4 regions of the Streptomyces sp. NBC_00076 genome follow, and region 2 is predicted to be linked to each of the others. Evidence: riboswitches for the same ligand, from Rfam matches in the RefSeq annotation. Region 2 holds a riboswitch; each other region holds the start of a gene.
What was found. Region 2 has a riboswitch for cobalamin ahead of OHA64_RS04235 (CbtB-domain containing protein). Riboswitches for the same ligand answer to the same signal wherever they lie in the genome.
Positions count from the first base shown of each region.

Region 1: it holds a riboswitch for cobalamin, as region 2 does, so the genes downstream of both, OHA64_RS11015 (cobalamin biosynthesis protein) here and OHA64_RS04235 (CbtB-domain containing protein) in region 2, are expected to answer to the same signal.
Region 3: it holds a riboswitch for cobalamin, as region 2 does, so the genes downstream of both, OHA64_RS15840 (CbtB-domain containing protein) here and OHA64_RS04235 (CbtB-domain containing protein) in region 2, are expected to answer to the same signal.
Region 4: it holds a riboswitch for cobalamin, as region 2 does, so the genes downstream of both, OHA64_RS07060 (ABC transporter substrate-binding protein) here and OHA64_RS04235 (CbtB-domain containing protein) in region 2, are expected to answer to the same signal.

Region 1 is NZ_CP108242.1:2,401,465-2,406,889, forward strand. It holds gene OHA64_RS11000 (lysozyme) at 165-911, shown strand; gene OHA64_RS11005 (anion permease) at 1,075-2,331, shown strand; gene OHA64_RS11010 (hypothetical protein) at 2,375-2,596, shown strand; cobalamin riboswitch at 2,740-2,872, shown strand; gene OHA64_RS11015 (cobalamin biosynthesis protein) at 2,973-3,938, shown strand; gene OHA64_RS11020 (cobyric acid synthase) at 3,935-5,425, shown strand, end outside.
Region 2 is NZ_CP108242.1:880,329-885,753, forward strand. It holds gene OHA64_RS04220 (hypothetical protein) at 1-148, shown strand, start outside; gene OHA64_RS04225 (histidine phosphatase family protein) at 412-1,002, shown strand; gene OHA64_RS04230 (CbtA family protein) at 1,032-1,787, opposite strand; gene OHA64_RS04235 (CbtB-domain containing protein) at 1,809-2,030, opposite strand; cobalamin riboswitch at 2,067-2,211, opposite strand; gene OHA64_RS04240 (glycosyl hydrolase family 95 catalytic domain-containing protein) at 2,343-4,685, opposite strand; gene gap (type I glyceraldehyde-3-phosphate dehydrogenase) at 4,851-5,425, opposite strand, start outside.
Region 3 is NZ_CP108242.1:3,469,828-3,475,252, forward strand. It holds gene OHA64_RS15820 (hypothetical protein) at 1-314, shown strand, start outside; gene OHA64_RS15825 (DUF1775 domain-containing protein) at 269-1,015, shown strand; gene OHA64_RS15830 (DUF6174 domain-containing protein) at 1,134-1,601, shown strand; gene OHA64_RS15835 (histidine phosphatase family protein) at 1,598-2,224, opposite strand; cobalamin riboswitch at 2,236-2,362, shown strand; gene OHA64_RS15840 (CbtB-domain containing protein) at 2,420-2,638, shown strand; gene OHA64_RS15845 (CbtA family protein) at 2,652-3,398, shown strand; gene OHA64_RS15850 (copper resistance CopC/CopD family protein) at 3,470-5,425, opposite strand, start outside.
Region 4 is NZ_CP108242.1:1,534,086-1,539,510, forward strand. It holds gene OHA64_RS07040 (glycosyltransferase family 2 protein) at 1-315, shown strand, start outside; gene OHA64_RS07045 (OsmC family protein) at 436-906, opposite strand; gene OHA64_RS07050 (ABC transporter ATP-binding protein) at 986-1,777, opposite strand; gene OHA64_RS07055 (FecCD family ABC transporter permease) at 1,774-2,775, opposite strand; gene OHA64_RS07060 (ABC transporter substrate-binding protein) at 2,799-3,830, opposite strand; cobalamin riboswitch at 3,868-4,050, opposite strand; gene OHA64_RS07065 (methylmalonyl-CoA mutase family protein) at 4,209-5,425, shown strand, end outside.

The DNA of each region.
Region 1 (5,425 bases), 1.5 Mb from region 2:
GCCGTGGGGCGGGGGCACTTTAGGCCGGAATCCACCCTTCCGAAAGGTCACGTACCGCCACATAAAGACTCTTTGATCGCTTGGCCGGAGATCACCGAGTATTCGGTGATCTTCCAGTAGCCTCTGGGTGATTTGTCGTGTACGTCGCCATTCCCGGGGGACACATGGCCCGTGATCGCACACCGTTCCGCCGCCGGAGCGCCCTGGTGGCGTCCGTGGCGGCGCTCGCCGTAGGGGGCGTCGCTCTCGCCGGGACGCCGGCCTCGGCGGCGGACCCACCGAAGGGACACGACGTCTCTTCCCACCAGAGGAACGTCGACTGGCAGAAGGCAAGGACGAACGGCGCCAGGTTCGTGTACGTCAAGGCGACCGAGTCCCACACCTATCGCAACCCGTCCTTCGACCGGCAGTACAACGGGGCCCGCGACGTCGGCATCATCCGCGGGGCGTACCATTTCGCACTGCCGGACAGGTCGTCGGGCAGGACACAGGCGGCGTACTTCGTGCGCAACGGCGGCACCTGGAGCGCCGACGGCTGGACGCTGCCGCCCGCGCTCGACATCGAGTACAACCCGTACGACAAGCGACACAAGTGCTACGGGCTGAGCAAGGCCGGGATGGTCAGCTGGATCAAGTCGTTCAGCGGCGAGGTGAAGCGGCTCACGGGCCGCCGTCCGGTGATCTACACCACCGCCCACTGGTGGAACACCTGCACCGGCGGCAGCCGCGCCTTCGCCGCGAACCACGCCCTGTGGGTGGCCCGCTACGACTCCGCGGACGCGGGAGCTCTGCCGACGGGATGGTCGTTCTGGACGCTCTGGCAATACGCCAACAGGGGCGGCCTGCCGGGGGACCAGAACCTCTTCAACGGATCCCTGAACGAGCTCAGAAAGTTCGCCAGGGGCGCGTAACCAAGGGGCACTTGGGCCGCACGGGTCCGGTGGGACTCGGCCGGACCCGGCGGTGCGATAACCATCGCTCCCGGACACCGTGTGGCCTGCTTCAGTTCATCTTCCGTTCATTCAGGTTACTTACGTTCGTCCGGCCAATGACTTCGAACGATTGCCTGGGTAAATGGAAAACTTCTCGCTGATCCTCGCGATTGTGGTCGTAACCGCACTCGCGTTCGATTTCACGAACGGTTTCCACGACACCGCCAACGCGATGGCCACGACCATCTCGACCGGCGCACTGAAGCCCAAGGTCGCGGTGGCCATGTCCGCCGTGCTGAACCTTGTGGGTGCCTTCCTCTCCGTGGAGGTCGCCAACACGATCTCCAAGGGTCTCGTCGACGAGAGCGGAATACGTCCCGAGGTCATCTTCGCCGCCCTGGTCGGCGCGATCCTCTGGAACCTGCTGACCTGGCTGGTGGGTCTTCCCTCCAGTTCCTCGCACGCCCTCATGGGCGGTCTGATCGGCGCCACCATCGCCTCGGCGGGCACGGGCGCCGTCCACGGTGACGTGCTCGTCACCAAGGTCCTGATCCCGGCGATCGCGGCCCCGATCGTCGCGGGGCTCGCGGCGATGCTGGCCACCCGCCTGTCGTACTCCCTCGGCCGGAAGGCCGACGGCAAGGCCGCCGAGAAGGGCTACCGCGCCGGGCAGATCGCCTCCGCCGGCCTGGTCTCCCTGGCCCACGGCACCAACGACGCGCAGAAGACGATGGGCATCATCACCCTGGCCCTGGTCGCCGGCGGTGCCGTCGCCCCCGACTCCGACCCGCCCACCTGGGTCATCCTGTCGGCGGGCCTGGCCATCGCGCTCGGCACCTACCTCGGCGGCTGGCGAATCATCCGCACCATGGGCAAGGGCCTGACCGACCTTCAGCCGCAGCAGGGCTTCGCCGCCCAGACCAGCGCGGCCACGGTCATCCTGGCCTCCTCCCACCTCGGCTTCTCCCTCTCCACCACGCACTCGGTCTCCGGTTCGGTGATGGGCGCGGGCCTCGGCCGCAAGGGCGGCGTCGTCCGCTGGTCGACGGCGACCCGGATGTTCGTGGCGTGGGGTCTGACCCTGCCCGCCGCGGCCCTGGTCGGCGCGCTCGCCGAGTACGTGACCGGGCTCGGGGACTACGGCACGGCCCTCGTCGCCGTCTTCCTGATCGCTTCCAGCGCGGCCATCTGGAAGGTCTCCCGTCGCGAGGTCGTCGACGCGAGCAACGTCAACGAGCCCAGCGGGACCGGTGAGCCGGCCGGTGTGGTGACCGCAGCGATCGCCGCCGTGACCCCGCCCCCGGCGGGCACCGTCACCGAGGAGCTCACGGCCACGATCCCGGCCCCGACCGCCGCGGCCACCGACGCCGCGACACCGCCGGCCACGACCACCGTCTGAGCCCGGTCACCCAGGCACCCACCGGCACGAAGGAAGAAGCAGTATGAAGATCGACTGGGCGGCCCTCGGCTCCGTCTTCGGCGTCAGCCTCGTGGTCACCGTGGCCCTCGTGGCCCTGTTCACCCTCGGCATCATGGGCCTGTCGCGCCGCGAACGGGCCACGGCCCAGGGCGACTCCGCCGCCCTCGCGGTCACCGGCGCGTACGCGTGCTTCGCGGCGTGCGCGGCCGCGGTGGCCTACGGGATCTCACTGATCGTCGCCTGACCTGCGACACCCGGACGACACATGGGGTGCGGGACGGTTCGCCGTCCCGCACCCCATGTCTTTTGTGACGGCTGTGACCGCGCGCGTGTGGGTCTCAGCACACTCTCCCTTCGCAGGTCAACGGCAAGTTGACGGCCCTTCCAAGTGCGTGGTGGACTGCCGGGGCCATGTACGGCGGCAGAAGAGGAAGCCGGTGCGAGTCCGGCGCGGTCCCGCCACTGTCACCGGGGTAGAAAGCCCCGGGAGCCAGGAACTCTCGCCGCCGGTCTCGTCGAACCAGGGCGTGGACACCCTGAGTGAGGACATATCGCCATGCTCGGCTGCCGTTCGAGATCCCGTAGCTGCGCCCTGTCTGTGACAGCGGTCGGCTGAGCCCATGCGTGCCGATCGCGTCTTCGCGTACGGCGCCGCCGCCGGCCTCCTCGGTGACCTGCTCCTCGGTGATCCTCGCCGTGGGCATCCGGTCGCCCTGTTCGGGCGGGCCGCGGGTGCCGTGGAACGGGTGTTGTGGCGGGACCACCGGGGCTGGGGCTCTCTGCATGCCGTCGTGTGCGCCGGTGGCGCCGTCGCGCTCGGGTCCGCGGCCGTTCGTGCCGTACGTACCTCACCCGCCGCTTCCGTCGCGCTGACCGGCGCCGCCACCTGGGCGGTCGTCGGCGGGACGTCGCTCGCGCGGGAGGCCCGGAGCATCGGGCGTGCGCTGGAGGCGGGGGATGTCGCCGCGGCGCGGGCGCGGCTGCCGCATCTGTGCGGGCGGGATCCGCAGGCGCTCGACGCCGACGGGATCGCGCGCGCGGTCGTGGAGTCGGTCGCCGAGAACACCTCCGACGCCGTGGTGGGGGCGCTGGTGTGGGGAGCGGTCGGCGGGGTCCCCGGGCTTCTCGGGTTCCGGGCCGTCAACACCCTCGACGCGATGGTCGGTCACAAGTCGCCCAGGTACCGGCGCTACGGATGGGCGTCCGCGCGGCTCGACGATGTCGCGGGCTGGCCGGGGGCGCGGCTGACCGCCGTCCTCGCGGCGCTCGCGGGACCCGATCCGCGAGGTGCCGTGCGCGCCTGGCGGGCCGACGCGGCACAGCATCCCAGTCCCAACGCGGGGCCCGTGGAGGCGTCGTTCGCGGGCGCCCTCGGGGTGCGGCTGGGCGGGACGTTGTCGTACGGGGGCCGGGTGGAGCACCGGCCCGTGCTGAACGGGGAAGGGCGGGCCGTCACGTCGCACGACGTCGAACGGGCGGTACGCCTCTCGGGGCGCGTCGGCCGGCTCGCGCTCGTCGTCAGCGTCGCCGCACGACTCGCCGCACGACTCGTGACCGGGGAACGAGCGAAGGGGCGTACGCCATGAACGGTGGTCTTCTGGTCGCCGGCACCACCTCCGACGCCGGCAAGAGCGTCGTCACCGCGGGGATCTGCCGGTGGCTGGTGCGGCAGGGCGTCAAGGTCGCGCCCTTCAAGGCGCAGAACATGTCCCTCAACTCGTTCGTGACGCGGGAGGGCGCGGAGATCGGGCGGGCGCAGGCCATGCAGGCTCAGGCCTGCCGGGTGGAGCCGACCGCGGCGATGAACCCCGTGCTGCTGAAGCCGGGCGGTGAACAGAGCAGTCAGGTCGTCCTGCTGGGGAAGCCGGTCGGGGAGCTGAGTGCTCGCGGCTATCACGGTGGGCGGCAGCAACAGCTTCTCGGGACCGTCCTCGACTGTCTCGCTCAGTTGCGGGGCACGTATGACGCGGTGATCTGTGAAGGGGCCGGCTCTCCCGCCGAGATCAACCTGCGGCGGACCGACATCGTGAACATGGGCATCGCCCGCAATGCGCGGCTTCCCGTGCTCGTGGTCGGTGACATCGACCGTGGGGGCGTCTTCGCCTCCTTCTTCGGGACCGTCGCGCTGCTCTCGCCCGAGGACCAGGAACTCGTCGCCGGGTTCCTCGTCAACAAGTTCCGGGGGGACGTCAGCCTGTTGGAGCCCGGGCTCGACATGCTGCACGGGCTGACCGGGCGGCACACCTACGGCGTCCTGCCCTTCCGGCACGGCCTCGGCATCGACGAGGAGGACGGGCTGCGTGTCTCGCTGCGCGGGACCGTACGGGAGTCGAACCTCTCCCCGCCCGTCGGCGAGGACGTCCTGCGCGTCGCCGTCTGCGCGGTCCCCCTCATGTCCAACTTCACGGACGTGGACGCGCTGGCCGCCGAACCCGGCGTCGTCGTGCGGTTCGTGGACCGGCCCGAGGAGCTGGCCGACGCCGATCTCGTGGTGATTCCGGGTACCCGGGGCACGGTCCGTGCCCTGGAGTGGCTCCACGAGCGGGGGCTGGCCGAGGCCATCAGGCGCAGGGCCGCCGAGCAACGGCCCGTCCTCGGCATCTGCGGTGGCTTCCAGGTCCTCGGCGAGCACATCGAGGACGACGTCGAGAGCCGTCGCGGGCATGTGGACGGGCTCGGGATCCTGCCCGTCCGGGTGCGGTTCGCCCGCGAGAAGACCCTCACCCGGCCCGTCGGGGAGGCCCTCGGCGAGCGGGTCGAGGGGTACGAGATCCATCACGGCATCGCCGATGTCACGGGCGGGGACACGTTCCTCACCGACGGCCAGGGGCACAGCCTGGACGGCTGCCGGGTCGGCCAGACCTGGGGCACCCACTGGCACGGCTCGCTGGAGTCGGACGGCTTCAGACGGGCCTTCCTGCGCGAGGTGGCGGCCGCCGCGGGCCGCCGTTTCGTGCCGGCCGCCGACACCTCGTTCGCCGCGCTGCGCGAGGAGCAGCTCGACCGGCTCGGCGACCTGATCGAACAGCACGCGGACACGGACGCGCTGTGGCGGCTCATCGAGTCCGGCGCG
Region 2 (5,425 bases):
CAAGAGCCAGGCGCAGCGCTCGAAGCAGGGAGCATCCGTCTTCTACACCGCTCCCGACGCGCCGAAGCAGACCGCACCGAAGCAGGCCGCACCCAAGCAGGCCGCACCGAAGCAGGCCGAGGAGCAGCCCGCAAAGGCCGACGCATAACCGAAGCGCCGCACAGTGTGGCACCTGACCGCGGCGTAGGCCTACGCGTCTCCGTCGCGCTCAACGACATCGCCGCCGCGCCCGCAGAGCTCGACCGCGCGGTCGGCGAGTTGGGGGCGCACGGCGAGCAGTGCACACCCGTCAAGGGCTGCACGCGTCGGGCCCGGTCGGTGGACGGCCGACCATCTCTGCCGACCGGCACACGCATGTGCCGTACCGGGTGGAGACCCGCACACCTTGACCGCGTCAGGAGGAGCCACCACGTGACCGCTCGCGTCACCTTCATCTCACCCGCGATGAGTTCGTCCCTGCGCCAGGCCCGCTTCGACGACGGGGGCTCGATCGACGCCGACGGGGCGGCGCGGGCCCGTGCCGCGGCGGCGTCCCTGCCGGCCGCCGTGCGTGTCGTGGTCTCTCCCACTGTGCGTTGTCAGGAGACGGCTGCCGCACTCGGTCTCGACGGCGCGCAGGCAGCGGAGTTGGCGGCACTGGAGGTGGGACGCTGGCGGGGCCTGACTCTGGCCGAGGTCGGCGCCGGTGAGCCGGAGGCGGTGACCCGCTGGCTCACCGACCCCGCGTCCGCGCCACACGGCGGGGAGTCCGTGGAGGACATGTGCGAGCGGGTGACACGCTGGCTCGCGGCCTCCCAGGACGCGGGCGGCCGTACGCTCGCCGTCGTCGAGCCGGAGGTCGTGCGGGCCGCGGTGGTCCACGTGCTGGGAGCGCCCTCAGCGGCCTTCTGGCGTCTCGACGTGCCACCGCTGACGGCCACCACCATCAGTGGACGCGTTGGCCGCTGGAACCTGCGGCTCGGGCACCCGTTGGACTCGGCCGAGGCAGTGGCGGACCACTGAGCGAAGCCGGCCCAACGGGCCCCGCGTCATTACGGAGCGGCTACGGTCGTCCCCGCGGACACCGTGGCCGGCTTCGGGTGCAACAGCCGCTGCGCCAGTTCACCGAAGACTAGGCCGAAACCTCCCCACAGCGTGATCTGCATGGCGAGGGCCGACAGACGGAACCGCCACAGCAAGGCGGCCGGGAAGTCGCTCGGCACCTCGTTGATGGCGGGCAGGAACGCGTACGCCAGCCCGATCACGACGGCGAAGCCGAGGACGGCGACGACGGTGGCGTACCAGGTGCCGAGCTTCGGCGCGAGCCGCTTGCCCGCGATCACCGCGGCGACCGCGAGGAGCACCCCGAGCACCATCATCAGGAAGTACAGCGTGGTGCGCTTGCCGATGGTGTCGTGGTCCCCCACCGCGGGCGGGTTGGCCGGGTACTTCAGGAACGGAACGACGTACACGGCGAGCAGCGCGGCCCCCGACAGCAATAGCGCCGTGGCCCGCGGGGTGAAGCGGCCCACGCGGCCGAGCGCGAAGCAGAAGGCGAGAGCGGCTATGCCGCCGAACGCCACCCCGTAGATGAGCACGCCGGTGGCGAGGCCCGCGGTGGACTGCAGGGAATGGGAGACGAGTTCGACCTCGTGCTCGTGGGCGGGGGCATGGGACTCCTCGAAACCGATGGCGCTGTCGACATTCGGTTCACCGAGGAAGTAGGCGACGATCAGGGCGAGCACGCCGGCGCCGAGGCCGGCGAGCATGCCCCGAACGAGCAGGTTTCTTACTGTCGCGGAGTTCATGGGGTGTGCGGCGTCCCTAGATCAGTGGCAGGGGAAGCCGAGGAGGTGGCGGGCGTCGTGAACCCACTCGTGGACGTCCCCGCCGGAGACGACTGAGGTCGCCCCCTGTTCGGCGCCGACGAAGTAGAGCAGGACCAGCATCAGGATGCCGAAGAAGACCGCCCAGGGGGCGATGGCCTTCAGCGGGAGCTTGGCGGGAACGACGGGCGTGGTGGTTGTCGGCTGGGCGACATGCTGAGCCATGGCAGGGCCTCCTCTGGGAGTTCGCGTCCCATCTCGGTGGTGCACATGACGACGGCCACGGGTCTGACTCGCGGTGCGCCCCCTCGGGGGACACCGTCCACAGTGGCGCGACCGTGCCGGGTTCTCACCGGCTTCCGTGTGCCGTCGTCGATATCAGAGCGACGGTACCGTGTGTCGGGTCCACCGCCAATACCGCCCCACCTGGCGTGATCGCGTTCTCCCCCGCCAGGTGACCCGGATCACCGTCCGCTCACCGGTCACACGCGAACGAGACAGGAGCACGCGGCGCTGCCACGTGCGGTCGCGCGCCGGTCATGCGGGCAGTCCCCAGCGCGGCGCCTCCTCGTTCGGCTCGACGGGGGTGATCCGCAGGTCGGGACGGTCGCCCTTGGCGGTGATCAGGGCGGACTCGCCCTTGCGCAGAGCGACTTGGATCGTCCCATCACCCAAGGACTCGTAGCGCAGCGGCCTCCCGCCCCCGTTCCGTACCTCGATCGGGCCGGGGACGCCATGCCGTACGACACAGGGGGCGCCCGCCTCGCTGACCAGCCGGACCCAGCGGGTCACCCCGTCCTTGCGTACGGCACTGAGCAGGAACGCCCCCTGGGTACGGAAGTTGTGCACCGCCAGATCCGCCCAGGCGGCGGGCAGCGCGGGGAAGACGCGGATGGTGTCGCCCCAGGACTGGCAGACCATGTCGTGGAGGGACTGGGCGGCCGAGAGGGGGGTCTCGATGACCGGGCCCGACTCCTTGTACATGGTGTTGGGCTGGATGAAGCGGGTCATCAGCTGTCCGAGGTAGCTGAGCGCGTCCTCGCCCTTTCCCAGCATGGCCGACATCGAGGCCGCGCCCGTGAACGTATAGCCCTGGAGGGCGCCTTCGAAGCCCACCCAGTGCGCCAGCGACTTCTCGATCAGGGCCTTTTCGTCGGGCGTACGGCCGGTGAGTTCGTACAGCGGGTACACCGCCAGGAGGTGTGAGTAGTGACGGTGCGACTTCGCGAAGGGGATGTCCGCGCCGATCATGAAGCCGTTGTCGTCGGTCGGATACGCGACCCGCCGGGTCAGGACGTCTCGCCAGCGCGGCGCCAACTCATCGTCGATACCGAGGAGTTCGGCGGAATCGAGGAGGGTGCGGCAGCCCCACGTCAGCAGCATCAGGTCGAAGTTGCAGTCCCGTGAGTTGCCCCCGTACTCGGGCGAGAAGGTGGCCGGCAGGTGCAGTTTGCCGTCGGCGCCCGGCTCCAGGAAGTGCAGGTAGTAGTTGATCGCCTTGCGGAGGAGAGGGAAGAGGACGTCGCGGAGGATCGACTCGTCCATCGTGTGGCGATAACTGAGCCAGACGTTGTGCAGGGCCCAGGTGAGGTTGCCGACCTCGGGAGTCGGCGGGTCCTGGCCGGGGATGCCGACGCCGTAGCCCAGTGCGGGGTCCGTCGCGCCACCGTTGACCAGCGAGGCGTCGGTGGTCCGCGGGATGCCCAGTGAGTCGGCGCGGTACGCGGGCGCCATCTCCGCCCTGAGGTTGTCCCGGAACTCACTCAACGCCCTCGTCACGGCGTCGAGTTCGAGGTGGTTGGAGCCGTGGATCAGCCAGTACTCCAATTGCACGTTCAGGTTCCACCAGGTCGCCGGCCATGGCGTGGGCTCCAGCCAGGGCCCGCTCGTGGCCATCGCGGGCGCGTCGCGCCGTGCCGCGGACGCCGTCTTGTACAGCTGGATCCAGTAGAAGCGCTGCATGCGGGCATCGGGCAGCGAGAGGAAACTCTTCCGGTAGTAGGCGTGCCACCAGGCGCGATGCGCCACCGCCAGTGCGTCGTACGAGAGTTTCGAGGCGTCCCGCACCGCGGCCAGCGCGCGCCCGAGCGCCGTCGGCTTCGGATACGAGTGCGCGACATGCACGTACAACGTCCGAGCACGCCCCCGCGTGCGCTCCCGCCACGCGGTGACGTGCTGCCCGCCGGCGAGCAGCGGCTGCACGGCGGCGGAGATGCCGTCGTACAGCCCCGTCTGGGCGGGCGGGTTGGCCTCGTACCCCTGAGGTATCGGCTTGAACGCGGCGCGCGGGCTGATCGCCTGCGCCGGGTGGAACTCCCACGTGAAGTCGCGCTCCCCCTCGCTCGGCGTCACCTCGATGGCCAGCACGGAGCGGGAGTTGTGCACCAGGGCGCGGATCGTGAGCGTGCCTCGGCCCGTGGTGAGCGTGCCGGTCAGTTCGGCGTCGTGCAGTCCGAGTCGCCAGTCGAGGCCGGTGATCGTGCCTACCGGCTCCAGTGTCAGGTAGCCGATCGGCAGTCGTGCGAGGCCGAAGAGCGACCCGAACTGCGGGCGGTGATCCTGGACTTCGGAGTGCTGCACGTTGAAACGGACGGCCTGGAAGGTGTCGGCTTCGGTGCCCGGTTCGGCGTAGATCCCCGAACCGAGGAAGCCATTGCCCAGATACGGGCCCTCGTACCAGGTCTTCGGCATCCGCTGCCAGACCAGGTCGGCGTCGTCGAGGACGGTGCGCCAGGGGTCGGAGCCCTGCGGGGCGGAGCTCGCCGCCGCGGCCGGGGCGGGCAGGCCTCCCGCGAGCAGTGTCCCGCCGAGCGCGGAGCCGGTGGCAAGTACCGTACGCCTGGACGGACGGCTGGAACGACGGCTGGACGGGCTGGGCATCGCGCCTCCTGGCTCGTACGACTCACAGAGATTCATCGGAGCTATCTCTGACCGAAAGGTAGAGATGGCGCGAGGAGTCGTCAACGCTTAGGAAGAGATCCGATGTGTTGGTTTGCGTGGGCGGATCCAAGGACCCGCCCGTTGCCCGTTCCAATTCCCGCTCGGTCAGGGGGTCGCGAGGAGCTCGAGCGTGTCGATCACACGGTTCGAGAAGCCCCACTCGTTGTCGTACCAGGCGACCACCTTCACGTGCCGGCCGTCGACCCGGGTGAGTTCCGAGTCGAAGATCGAGGAGGCCGGATTGCCCGTGATGTCGGAGGACACCAGCGGGAAGTCCGAGTACTCCAGGACCCCGGCGAGCGGCCCCTGAGCCGCGGAGCGGTACGCGGCCAGCACGTCCTCGCGCGTCACGTCGCGGGAGACGGTCGTGTTGAGTTCGACGATCGAGCCCACCGGAACAGGCACGCGGATCGAGTCACCCGAGAGCCTGCCCTCCAGGTTCGGCAGCACGAGGCCGATCGCCTTGGCGGCGCCCGTCGTGGTCGGCACGATGTTGACGGCGGCGGCTCGGGCACGACGTGCGTCGCGGTGCGGGCCGTCCTGGAGGTTCTGCTCCTGCGTGTACGCGTGCACCGTCGTCATGAAGCCGTGCTCGATGCCGGCGAGCTCGTCGAGCACCGCGGCCAGTGGTGCCAGCGCGTTGGTCGTGCACGAGGCGTTGGAGACGATCGTGTGCACGG
Region 3 (5,425 bases), 2.6 Mb from region 2:
CGCTGCGCACGCTGGCCAGAGCGGCTGCGGCGGCCCTGGCCCAGGTGCTGCCGCGAGCGATCGCCGATCCGGACCGGGTGATGCCCCTGCTGCCCAGGCTGCGGACGGGTGCGTTCTTCGCGGTGGCGGCGCAGGCCTGGGAGGAAGTACTGGAGCACGTGGTGGTGCGCAGGGGCCCACCGCGACGGGAGCACCCTCCAGTCCTTCACCGGTCCTGGTGTCTGCGGGGCCGGATTCTCCCGTGTCTGCAAGGAGCTTCCCTGTGTCCATTTCCTCCCGTCCGCTGGCGTGTGCCGGCCGTCGTTTCGTCCTAGCCGGTGCCGTCGCGCTGACGGCCACGCTCGCCCTGGCCGCACCGGCCGCCGCACACGCGGAGGTCGAGGCCGACAAGCCTCAGGCCCTGGCGGAGAACGTCACCCTGAGCTTCGTCTCCGAGGCCGAGTCCGACTCTGCGGGCTTCACCGAGCTGCGCGTCGTCCTGCCCGAGGGCATCGCCCCCGCCGACGTCACCCTTGACGAGGGCCCCAAGGGCTGGAAGCTGACGGCCACCAAGGACGGCTACACCGTCGCCGGCCCGGCGCTGAAGGCAGGCGTCGACGGCGAGCACAAGATCAAGGTCCGGCAGCTGCCGGACGCGAAGGAACTCGCGTTCAAGACCGTCGAGACCTACAGCGACGGGGAGGTCTCCCGCTGGATCGAGCTGCCCACCGGCGGCAAGGAGCCCGAGCAGCCCGCTCCCGTGCTGAAGCTGAAGGCCGCGGCCCCGGGCGCCAAGCCGGTCAGCCCCAGCCCGACTGCGACGGTGAGCGCGACGCCCAGTGCGGCCGCCTCCACGCCTTCCACCGCCGCAAGCGAGTCGGACGCCTCGCCTGCTGCCAGTGACACGGCGGCCGACGAGGACGACGGCAGGTCCTCCGGCGCCCTGGTCGCAGTGATGGTCGTAGCCCTGCTCGTGCTCGGCGGCGGGGCCTGGTGGCTGGTCAAGCGCCGAGCTGCCTCCTCCAGCGAGAGCTGACGTTCGCCGTGGGTGCCTTGGGGCGGCACTGCCGTCGTCCCAAGGCACCGACAGGCACCACCGTGAACGTTCCTGGGTCGTCCGGCGTCACAGCGGTAACCGGACCCGAGGAGTCACCATGACCGCTGGACGTTCCCGTGCCCGATGCGTGGCCAGGGCCGCGCTGCTCGGCGCCTTCGTATGCGCGACCGCAGCCTGCGGCTCGTCGAAATCCGCCGAATCGACCGAACCCAACGAGCCGATGAGTACTTGGGAGGAACCGGCCTCGTACTCGTACACGTTGACGTCGAGCACCCAGGTCCTGGCGGGGACGTTCCGGGTGAAGGTGCGCAACGGGAAGGCGGCGGAGGTGGTCGGGCTGGACGAGGACAGCCGGAGGCAGGCGCAGGATCTGCCAGGCGACGTACCCACCATCGGCGAGCTGTTGAAGACACTGAATCGGGCCCGCAGCGAGGACGCTGACACGGCTGAGGCGGACTACGCCGCCGATGGCCACCCCCTGCGGATCTCCCTGGACTGGGACAAGAACTCCATCGACGACGAAGCCCTGTACACGATCAGCTCCTACGAACCGACCCCCGGCTAGCGCGACTCAACGCTCCCCACAGCACCGATCCGCAGGTTCCAGCGGCCGGACCGGCCGATGATTTGGAAGGCGGACACTGGCGGAACGTCGACGCGCCAGAACGACTGCTGAGGCGCGCCCATCGCGTGCAGCAGTGCTGCGCGCGCCACGGCCTGTTCGACCACAGCCACTACCCGGCCTGGATCGGCGGGCAGCTCTTCCAGCCAGGCGGCGATCCGGTGGCACACCTGCGCCACGGACTCGCCACCGTGCGGGGCCGCTTGCGGATCCGACATCCATACGGCGAGCCCGGCACCGTCACTGGCCGCGACCTCGTCCAGAGTCCGGCCCTGCCAGCTGCCCATGTCCATGTCCCGCAGGGCCGGCTCCATGGCGACGGCGTCCCATCCCAGGGCCTGGGCTGTCTGCCGGCACCGCTGCGAAGGCGCCGTCAGCCGGACGGTGGCCGCGGAAAGCGATCCGGCGACTCTGCGCGCCTGCCCCATAGCCCGCTCGTCCAACGCCGTGTCCCCACCGAAACGCACGTCGCGCTCCGTAGGGGCTGCGGCGCACAGCAGCGTGAGCCGGACGGTCATGAAGGGCCCTTTCCCCGAGGTCGGTTCATCGTAGGTGGCATACGCCATGTTGGCCGAAGTCCCTGTTGCCCCTACCATCTGGGGCGACAAGGACGACAGCGCCACGGAAGCCGGTGCAAGCCCGGCACGGTCGCGCCACTGTGTGCCACCCCGCCAGCCAGGCGAGGGTGGTGAGTCAGACCCAACGCTGTCGTCGAGTGCTCCACACGATGCGGGACGCGTAGTTCCCGAGGAGGTCTCGCCATGGCGCAGTCCACTGCCGCCCCCACCCCCACCACCCAGACCCTCACGCCGCTGCCGCTGCGGGCGATCGCCCCCTGGGCCGTCTTCTTCGGCGTCCTGATGCTGGTCCTGCTGTACTTCGTCGGCGCCGAGCAGGGCGCCACCGCCGTGGTCTCCGGTGAGGGCGTGCACGAGTGGGTGCACGACGCCCGCCACCTCCTCGGCTTCCCCTGCCACTGACGGAGCCCTCACCATGAACTCCGTCACCGTACGCACCTTGCTGGTACGCGGCATGCTCGCCGGCCTCGCCGCCGGCGTGCTCGCCTTCGTCTTCGCCTTCCTGGTCGGAGAAGGCCCCGTCGACGCGGCCATCGCGTTCGAAGAGGCCAACTCCCATGAACACGGCGGCGAGGAACTCGTCAGCCGCACCCTGCAGTCGACCGCCGGACTTGCCACGGGCGTGCTCGTCTTCGGCATCGCCATCGGGGGTATCGCGGCGCTCGCGTTCTGCTTCGCGCTGGGCCGCATCGGCCGGTTCGGGGCACGGGCGACGGCGGCGTTCACCGCGCTCGCCGGGTTCCTGCTCGTCTACCTGGTCCCGATCCTGAAGTACCCGGCGAACCCGCCCGCCGTCGGCAACCCGGACACCATCGGCAAGCGCACCATCCTGTTCGTGGGAATGATCGCCCTCAGTGTGCTGCTGGGCATCGCGGCGACCCTGCTGGGCCGCAGACTCGCCCCGGCGTGGGGCAACTGGAACGCCTCCATCGCCGCGGGCGTCGCCTTCGTCGCGGTGATGGCGGTCGCGATGGCCGTCCTGCCGCACGGGGACAACACGCCCAAGAGCTTCCCGGCGACCGACCTGTGGGAGTTCCGCCTGGCGTCGATCGGCATCCATGCCGTGCTGTGGGCCGGGTTCGGGTTGCTGTTCGGTTTCCTGGCCGAACGCGTCCTCGAGCCAAAGCCGGTCCGCGGGAAGGTCTCCTCACTGGCCGTCTGAACAGGAAGACATGCGGCGGGGCTACCGGGGGCGCGCCCGGTAGCCCCGCCGTTGCTGTGCCTGTCGGCCGGTCAGGCCGGTGTCGGGCGGATGGTCACGTCTTTGGCGACAGTGACCTGGTCGACGTCGGTGAGGCGCACGGTGACGTTCATGGTCCACACACCGGACAACGGAATCCGCAGCCGGTCGGCGGCAAAATAGCCTTTCCGGTCGACGAGTTTCGCATCCAGCGGACCGAGCTGCTGGGCCCGATGTGTGAGGGTGAGACGGAGTTCGGGAATAGCTATGAGGCCCCCGTCCGCTCCGTACACCACGGCTTCCACCGTGTTGTCGCCGACGCGCCCGGGTGCGAAGGTGATCTGCACCTTGCCGCTCCCGTTCGGAATCCCGGTGTCGAAGGGCACCATCACCATCCGCGCCGTGGGCGCCTGCGCTTCGGTAGCCGCAGCAGCGGTTTCCACGGCGGCGCGGCTGGGCTGGGTCCCGGTCAGAAGTGTGGTGATCGCCAGGACCACGACACCGAGGACGGCTTCAGCGGCGACCGAACGGCGCAGACTGCGCCGGTATCCGTCGGGGCCAGACAGGGAATCGGCAGGCGAATCAGCGCCCCCGGCCGCGTCGGGCGGAGCCAGCGGTCGAACCACGCTGTCCTCGCCGTCCGCTGTGCTCACGCTCGTCGAGGACGCCCCGACGGCGACGGCCTGTGCCACCCGCGCGGGTGCGGGTGAGGCTTGCGGCAGGGTTTCTACCGGCGGCTCGGGGACGAGTTGCGCGGTCCACTGGCGGGAGAAGGACGCCACCATCAGCACCACGACCACGGCTCCGGCCTTGAGGGCGAGGAGCCTGCCGTACTCGGTGGTGGTCACCGCATCCAGGGAGCCGACCTGGCGCCAGGACTGGTAGAGGCCGGTCGCGACCAGGACGACGACCGCGGCGAAGGCCAGGCGGGAGAAACGTGCGACCACCGACACCGGGACCGCCGTGCCAGTTGGTACTCGGTACAGCGCGACCGCCAACGCGACCAGACCCCCCAGCCATACCGCCATGGCCAACAGGTGCAGTACGGAGACGGGGATCGCCAGCGGGACCTGGATACCGGCGGAGGCGTGCTCGGCAGCAGCCCAGGTGAGAGCCAGACCGACGGCGAACAGCGCGCCCACAGCCTGCACGCCGGTCCCCAGGGGCCGTTGCTCAACAACCTCATCGGCCGCGGGCTCGACATCAGCAGCGGGCAGGGGCCGGGCGGTCAGGCGGGCGAGCCGGGTACCGAACCGTGTCAGGACAATGCCCACCGCGACGAGCAGTACCAGCCGTACTCCGAGAGCCATGCCGCTTCTGCCCGTGATGGTCTGGCCCATGAGCGACAGGTCGAACACCGAGGTGAGGCTCCTGCCGCTCTCGTACGGGCCGCGTAGGAGCAACAGGAAGAGGGTCGAGGCGGCAAGTGTCGCCCAGCCGGTCAGCAAGAGCTTGCGCAGTGGGCGCAGTCCAGCAGCAGCGGGCCAGCACGTCAGGACGAACAGGGCGACGCCGATCAGCAGGGCCAGGCCGCCGTAGGCGACGTAGCGGCCGATCTCGTACAGGCGGGCGGCAGCGGTGTCGTCCGTGGCTTCGGTGGCCACCACGGCCGTGGTGGCGGAGGGCTGTCCGATGGAGAAGGTGAACGCGCCGGAGATCGGGTGGCTGTCTGCGGAGACGGCCCGCCAGCCCACCGTGTAGGTACCTTGGGGCATCTTGCCAACCAGGGCCAACTGCGCGGTGTTCGGTTTGCCCGGTGCGTGCTTGACCGGCCCGCGGTCGACCCGCAGGTTCTTCGGGGACAGTACGCGCAGCGAGCCGTCGGAGAGGCGGACGGTTTCGGAGAAGGTGAGCGTGATCCGCTTCGGGGCCGTCTTGAGGACCGTGGAGTCCGCCGGGTCCGACCTGCTCATGGTGGCGTGGGCCGAGGCGGAACCTGCGCCACCGAGGAGGAAGGCGAGCACGGTGCCGACCAGGAGGAGGGCGGTCAGCGGTTTCCTGGTCCGGCG
Region 4 (5,425 bases), 650 kb from region 2:
TGGGACATCGCACGCGGCAGGAGACAGGCCTGGCGGCCCACCGGCTCGGCGGCCGCGGGCAGGAACACCAACCGGCGGTTCCGGGTCGGTGTCCGGGTCTGGAGCGGCGGTACGGCCCTGCTGTGGGTGGGCATCGCGGTCTGGCGCATGCTCACTCTGTACCCGCCCGATTTCGCCCTGGTGCTGGCCTCCGGCCTGTTCTACGCCGTGATCGTGGGCCGCGTCATCGTTCCGCACCGTGGCGCCGCGGAGGAATCCGTTTCCGGGGTCGCGCGCCGAAAGCTGGAGCCCGCTGAGAATCTCGGAGGGCTTTGAAGCAACGCGAGCAAGCAGAGGTCCTCAGAGTCCGGATCGGGGCGGCTCTGAGGACCTCTGCGTGCTCGTGTTCGGCCGAGGACTGGCCGTACCGACGGGAGGGCCCGGCGTCGGGTGAGGTCAGCCTTCCTCGATCGTCGCGGTGACGGGCGTGCCGAGCTCCACCGTGCGGCTGACCGTGCACAGCCGGTCGTGCGAGGTCCTGACCGCTCGCGGGAGGATCGCCCGGGCACGGTCCGCGCCCTCGCCCTTGCCGTCGCCGTCGCCGTCGCCGTCGCCGTCCGGGAAGGTGACGGAAAAGGTGACCGTCAGGTCGGTCATCCGGTTGCCGAGCTCGTCACTGACCTTGTCGCCGGTCACCGCGACGGAGAACCTGGTGGGCTCCGCGTGGCGACTGGTGGCGACATCGACGTCCGCCGCCGAGCACCCTCCGATCGCGGCGAGCAACAGCTCGACCGGGGTGAACGCGGTGTCACCGTGAGCGGAGGAACTCGTACCGAAGGTGATCGCGGCGCCGCGAGCGTTCGTCGCGACGAAATGGCCGGTGCTGATTCGCTCGACGGTGACGGAGCGCAGGGAGTCTTCGGTCATACCGCCGACCCTAGCGCCGGGGGGCAGGCGTGCGGGCTGTGGGCGTGCGGGCCACAAGGTCGCCGTGACGGCCGCACGGTCACGGCAACCGCACGATGTCTCGCCGGAGCGTGCCGAGGAACCGTACGTGTGGCCGGTCGCCCGGGGCGTCGGGGGTGACGGCGGCGCGCACGCCGTACACCTCGGCGATGAGTTCCTCGGTCACCACCTCCGCCGGACTGCCCGCCGCCACCACCCGGCCCTCGTTCAGCACCACGAGCACGTCGCAGTACATCGCCGCCAGGTTCAGGTCGTGCAGGGCGATGACGGTGGTGACGGGGAGTTCCGTGACGAGGGTCAGCAGGTCGAGCTGATGCTGGATGTCGAGGTGGTTGGTGGGTTCGTCGAGAAGGAGTTCGCGTGGTTCCTGGGCGAGGGCGCGGGCGATCTGGACACGCTGGCGTTCGCCGCCGGACAGGGTGTGCCAGAGGCGGTCGGCCCGCTCGGTGAGGCCGGTGCGGTCCAGAGCGGCACGTACGGCCTGCTCGTCGGCCGGGGTGCTGGGGGTCCAGGCGCGACGGTGCGGAACGCGGCCGAGGCGTACGACGTCCAGAACGGTCAACTCGGTCTGGGTGTCCGCCTGTTGTTCGACGACCGCCAGTCGACGGGCGACCGCTCGGCGGCTGAACTCGCGCAGCGGTCGGCCGTCGAGGGTGACGACGCCGGAGGCGGGGGTGAGAACGCCGGCGAGCAGGCGCAGGAGGGTGGACTTGCCGGAGCCGTTGGGGCCGAGCAGACCCGTGACGGATCCGGGGGCCGGGGTGAAGCTGACCCCGTCCAGGATCAGCTGTCCGGCGGCGGTGCGGGAGACGCGGTCGGCACTGAGGGTCATCGGGGTCCCCTCCGGGTGCGGTAGAGGACGAGGACGAAGGCCGGTACGCCGATCAGGGAGGTGACGACGCCGACCGGTATCTCCTGCGGGTCGAGGACCGTACGGGCCAGGGTGTCGACCCACACCAGGAACACCGCTCCGGCGAGCGCGGTCACCGGCAGCAGCCGAGTGTGCCCGGGGCCGGTGAGGGCGCGGGCGGCGTGCGGCAGGACGAGACCGACGAAACCGATGGCGCCGGCCGAGCTGACCAGAGCGGCGGTCAACAGGGCCGTGACGCACAGCAGCACCAGCCGGGTCCGGGCGACGGAGACCCCGAGCGAGGCCGCCGCGTCCTGTCCGAAGGCGAAGGCGTCCAGCGTCCGCGCGGAGCCGAGGCACACGACGAGGGCGATCGCCAGCGCGGTCAGGCACAGCCACACGTCGTTCCAGCCGGCGCCGCCGAGCGAGCCGAGGAGCCAGAACAGGACGCCCTGGGTGGTCTGGGCGTCGGCGGCCGTCAGCACGACGAAGGAGGTGAGCGCGGAGAACAGTTGCATGGCGGCGACTCCGGCCAGCACGACCCGGTCCGTCGTGGCGCCGAGGGTGTGGCTGAGCAGCAGCACCAGGGCGAAGGAGCAGACGGCTCCGACGAAGGCGCCGCCGGAGACGGACAGCGCGCCGCCGCCCGCGCCGAGGACGACCACCACGACCGCGCCCGTGGAGGCCCCGGAGGAGACGCCGAGGACGAAGGGGTCGGCGAGCGGGTTGCGCAGCAGGGACTGCATGACCGCTCCGCACACCGCGAGCCCGGCGCCGCAGACGGCGGCGAGCAGGGTGCGGGGCAGTCGCAGGTTCCACACGATGCCGTCCCGGATCGGGCTCAACTGCGAGGGCCCGCCGCCGAGATGGGCGGCCACCGCCGACCACACGTCGCCGACGCCGATGTCCGCGGGGCCGATGGTGATGGCCACGGCGAGGGACCCGGCCAGGGTCACGAGGCCGGCCACCGTCCGCAGCACCGTGGCCGTGACGGACGAGGTCGTCACCCGGCGAGCCCGTCGGCGCGCAGGGCCGCGGCCACCTTCTCGACGCCTTCGACGGTGCGGATCGTGGGGTTCATGGCCTGGCCGCTGAGCAGGACGTACCTCTTGTTCCTCACCGCGTCCATGTTTCTGGTCGCCGGATTGGACTCCAGGAAGGCGATCTTCTTCGCGGCGGTCTCGGCGGTCTGCGACTCGCGGGTGAGATCACCGATCACCAGGACGTCGGGGTCGCGGTCCGCGACGGTCTCCCAGTTGATCTGCGGCCATTCCTGCTTCGTGTCGTCGAAGACGTTCTTCGCGCCGAGTGCGTCGGTGATGATGCCGGGGGCTCCGCAGCAGCCCGCCATGTAGGGGGACTCCTGGTTCGCGAACCAGTACAGGACCGAGGTGCGGGAGGCGTCGATCCCGGAGGTGGCCTTCGCGACCCGGGCCTTCAGCGCCGCGACGAGCTTCTCGCCCCGCGTCTCGACGCCGAAGATCTTCGCCAGGTCTCGTATCTCGCCGTAGACCGACTCCATGGTCAGCGGCTTGGTACGGGCTCCGTCGCCGTCCCCGCTGTTGTCCTTGCCCTCGCAGTCGGCGGGAGAGAGGTACGTCGGCACGCCCAGCTCCTCGAACTTCTCGCGGGGGGCCACGCCGCCCTCTCGCAGGGTGGAGGCGAAGGAGGCGGCGACGAAGTCGGGTTCGGTGTCCAGAACCTTCTCGAAGGCGGGCTGGTTGTCGGAGAGCCGGGGCACGCGGGCGTTGGCCTTGGCGAGTCCCTTCATGACCGGATCGGTCCAGGTGGCGGTGCCCGCCATCCGGTCGGCGAGGCCGAGGGAGAGCATGATCTCGGTCGTGCCCTGGTTCAGGGACACGGCTCGCTTCGGCGGTGACGGGATCCGGGTCTGCTGCCCGCAGTTGTCCAGGGTGAGGTCTTTCGAGGTGGCGGCCGGGTCGGAGGACCCGGTGGACGAGCCGCCGCAGGCCGTCAGGAGGAGCGCCCCGGAGAGGAGCAGGGTGGAGCGGCGAACTGCACGGGTGACGGGCACACAACATCCTCTGGCGTCGAGGGCCCGGTCGCGGGGCCCGTTCGTACGGGTCGCCAGCAGGTCTTCGGACTCGGGATCACCCGGTCGGAGCGCCTTCCCGGACCCTGGTCACGTGTGACCGTCGTCCAGTGGCTCGTGTTGCCCCGCCCGTCACCCTCACCGCTGCGCGTCAGTTCCGGATTCGCACCGGATTCCCTTGACTGGCCTGGGCAAATTATCACGTCATCACACAGACCCGACGGGCGGCGGACGGTGGGGCCGTCGGCCGCCACACAGCGACCGAGGTCGGCAGGGCAATGCAGGTCACAGCGGCAGGGAGTGCAAGGTCACAGCGGTGTCCTCTGCCGCTCCTTTGTCGGTCTGGCCTAGCATCCGAGCATGACGGTCCTGCCTGACGACGGGCTCTCGCTGGCCGCCGAGTTCCCTGACGCGACGCACGAGCAGTGGCAACGCCTGGTGGCGGGCGTCCTGCAGAAGTCGGGTAAGGAAGTCTCGGGGGAGGCAGCGGAAGACGCCCTGTCCACCGCGTTGGAGGACGGGTTGCGCACCCGCCCCCTGTACACCGCGAACCATGTGACGCCCGAGCCCGGCCTTCCCGGTTTCCCACCGTTCGTGAGGGGCGGCCGGGCCGAGGGAAGCATCACCGGCGGCTGGGACGTCAGACAACGGCACGCCGTGGCCAGCGGCGACGTGGTGCTCGGGGATCTGGAGAACGGCGTCACCTCGCTGTGGCTGGTCGTCGGGGCGGGCGGCCTCCCGCTCGGCTCCCTCGGCCGGGTCCTCGACGGCGTCCTTCTCGACCTCGCGCCGGTGGTCCTGGACGCGGGCAGCGATCTCGACTCCGCCGCACGGGAGTTGCTGGGTCTGTACGAGGAGCGGGGCGTCGCCAGGCACGCGGCGCGCGGCAACCTGGGCGCCGACCCGCTGGCCCACGAGGCCCGTACGGGCGACGCGTTGGACTTCGCGCCGGTCGCCTCTCTCGCGCGGCTGTGCGCGGACGAGTACCCGGGGCTGCGTGCGCTGACCGTGGACGCCCTGCCGTACCACGAGGCCGGCGGCTCGGCCGCGCAGGAACTGGGCGCCTCCCTGGCGACCGGCGTCGCCTACCTCCGTGGGCTGACCGAGGCGGGTCTCTCCGTCGAACAGGCCTGTGCGCAGCTGGAGTTCCGTTACGCGGCCACCGCCGACCAGTTCCTCACCGTAGCCAAGCTGCGCGCGGCCCGCCGGCTGTGGGCGCGGGTCGCCGAGGTGTGCGGGGCGCCGGGTGCCGGGGCGCAGGTGCAGCACGCCGTGACGTCGCCGGTGATGATGACGCGCCGCGACCCGTGGGTGAACATGCTGCGCACGACCATCGCGACGCTCGCCGCCGGGGTCGGCGGCGCCGACTCCGTCACCGTGCTCCCCTTCGATCACGCCCTGGGCCTGCCGGACGCGTTCGCGCGCCGCATCGCCCGCAACACCTCGACGATCCTGGTCGAGGAGTCCCATCTGTCGCGGGTGATCGACCCGGCGGGCGGGTCCTGGTACGTGGAGGGGCTGACGGACGAACTCGCCCAGGCGGGCTGGGAGTTCTTCCAACGGATCGAGGGCGTCGG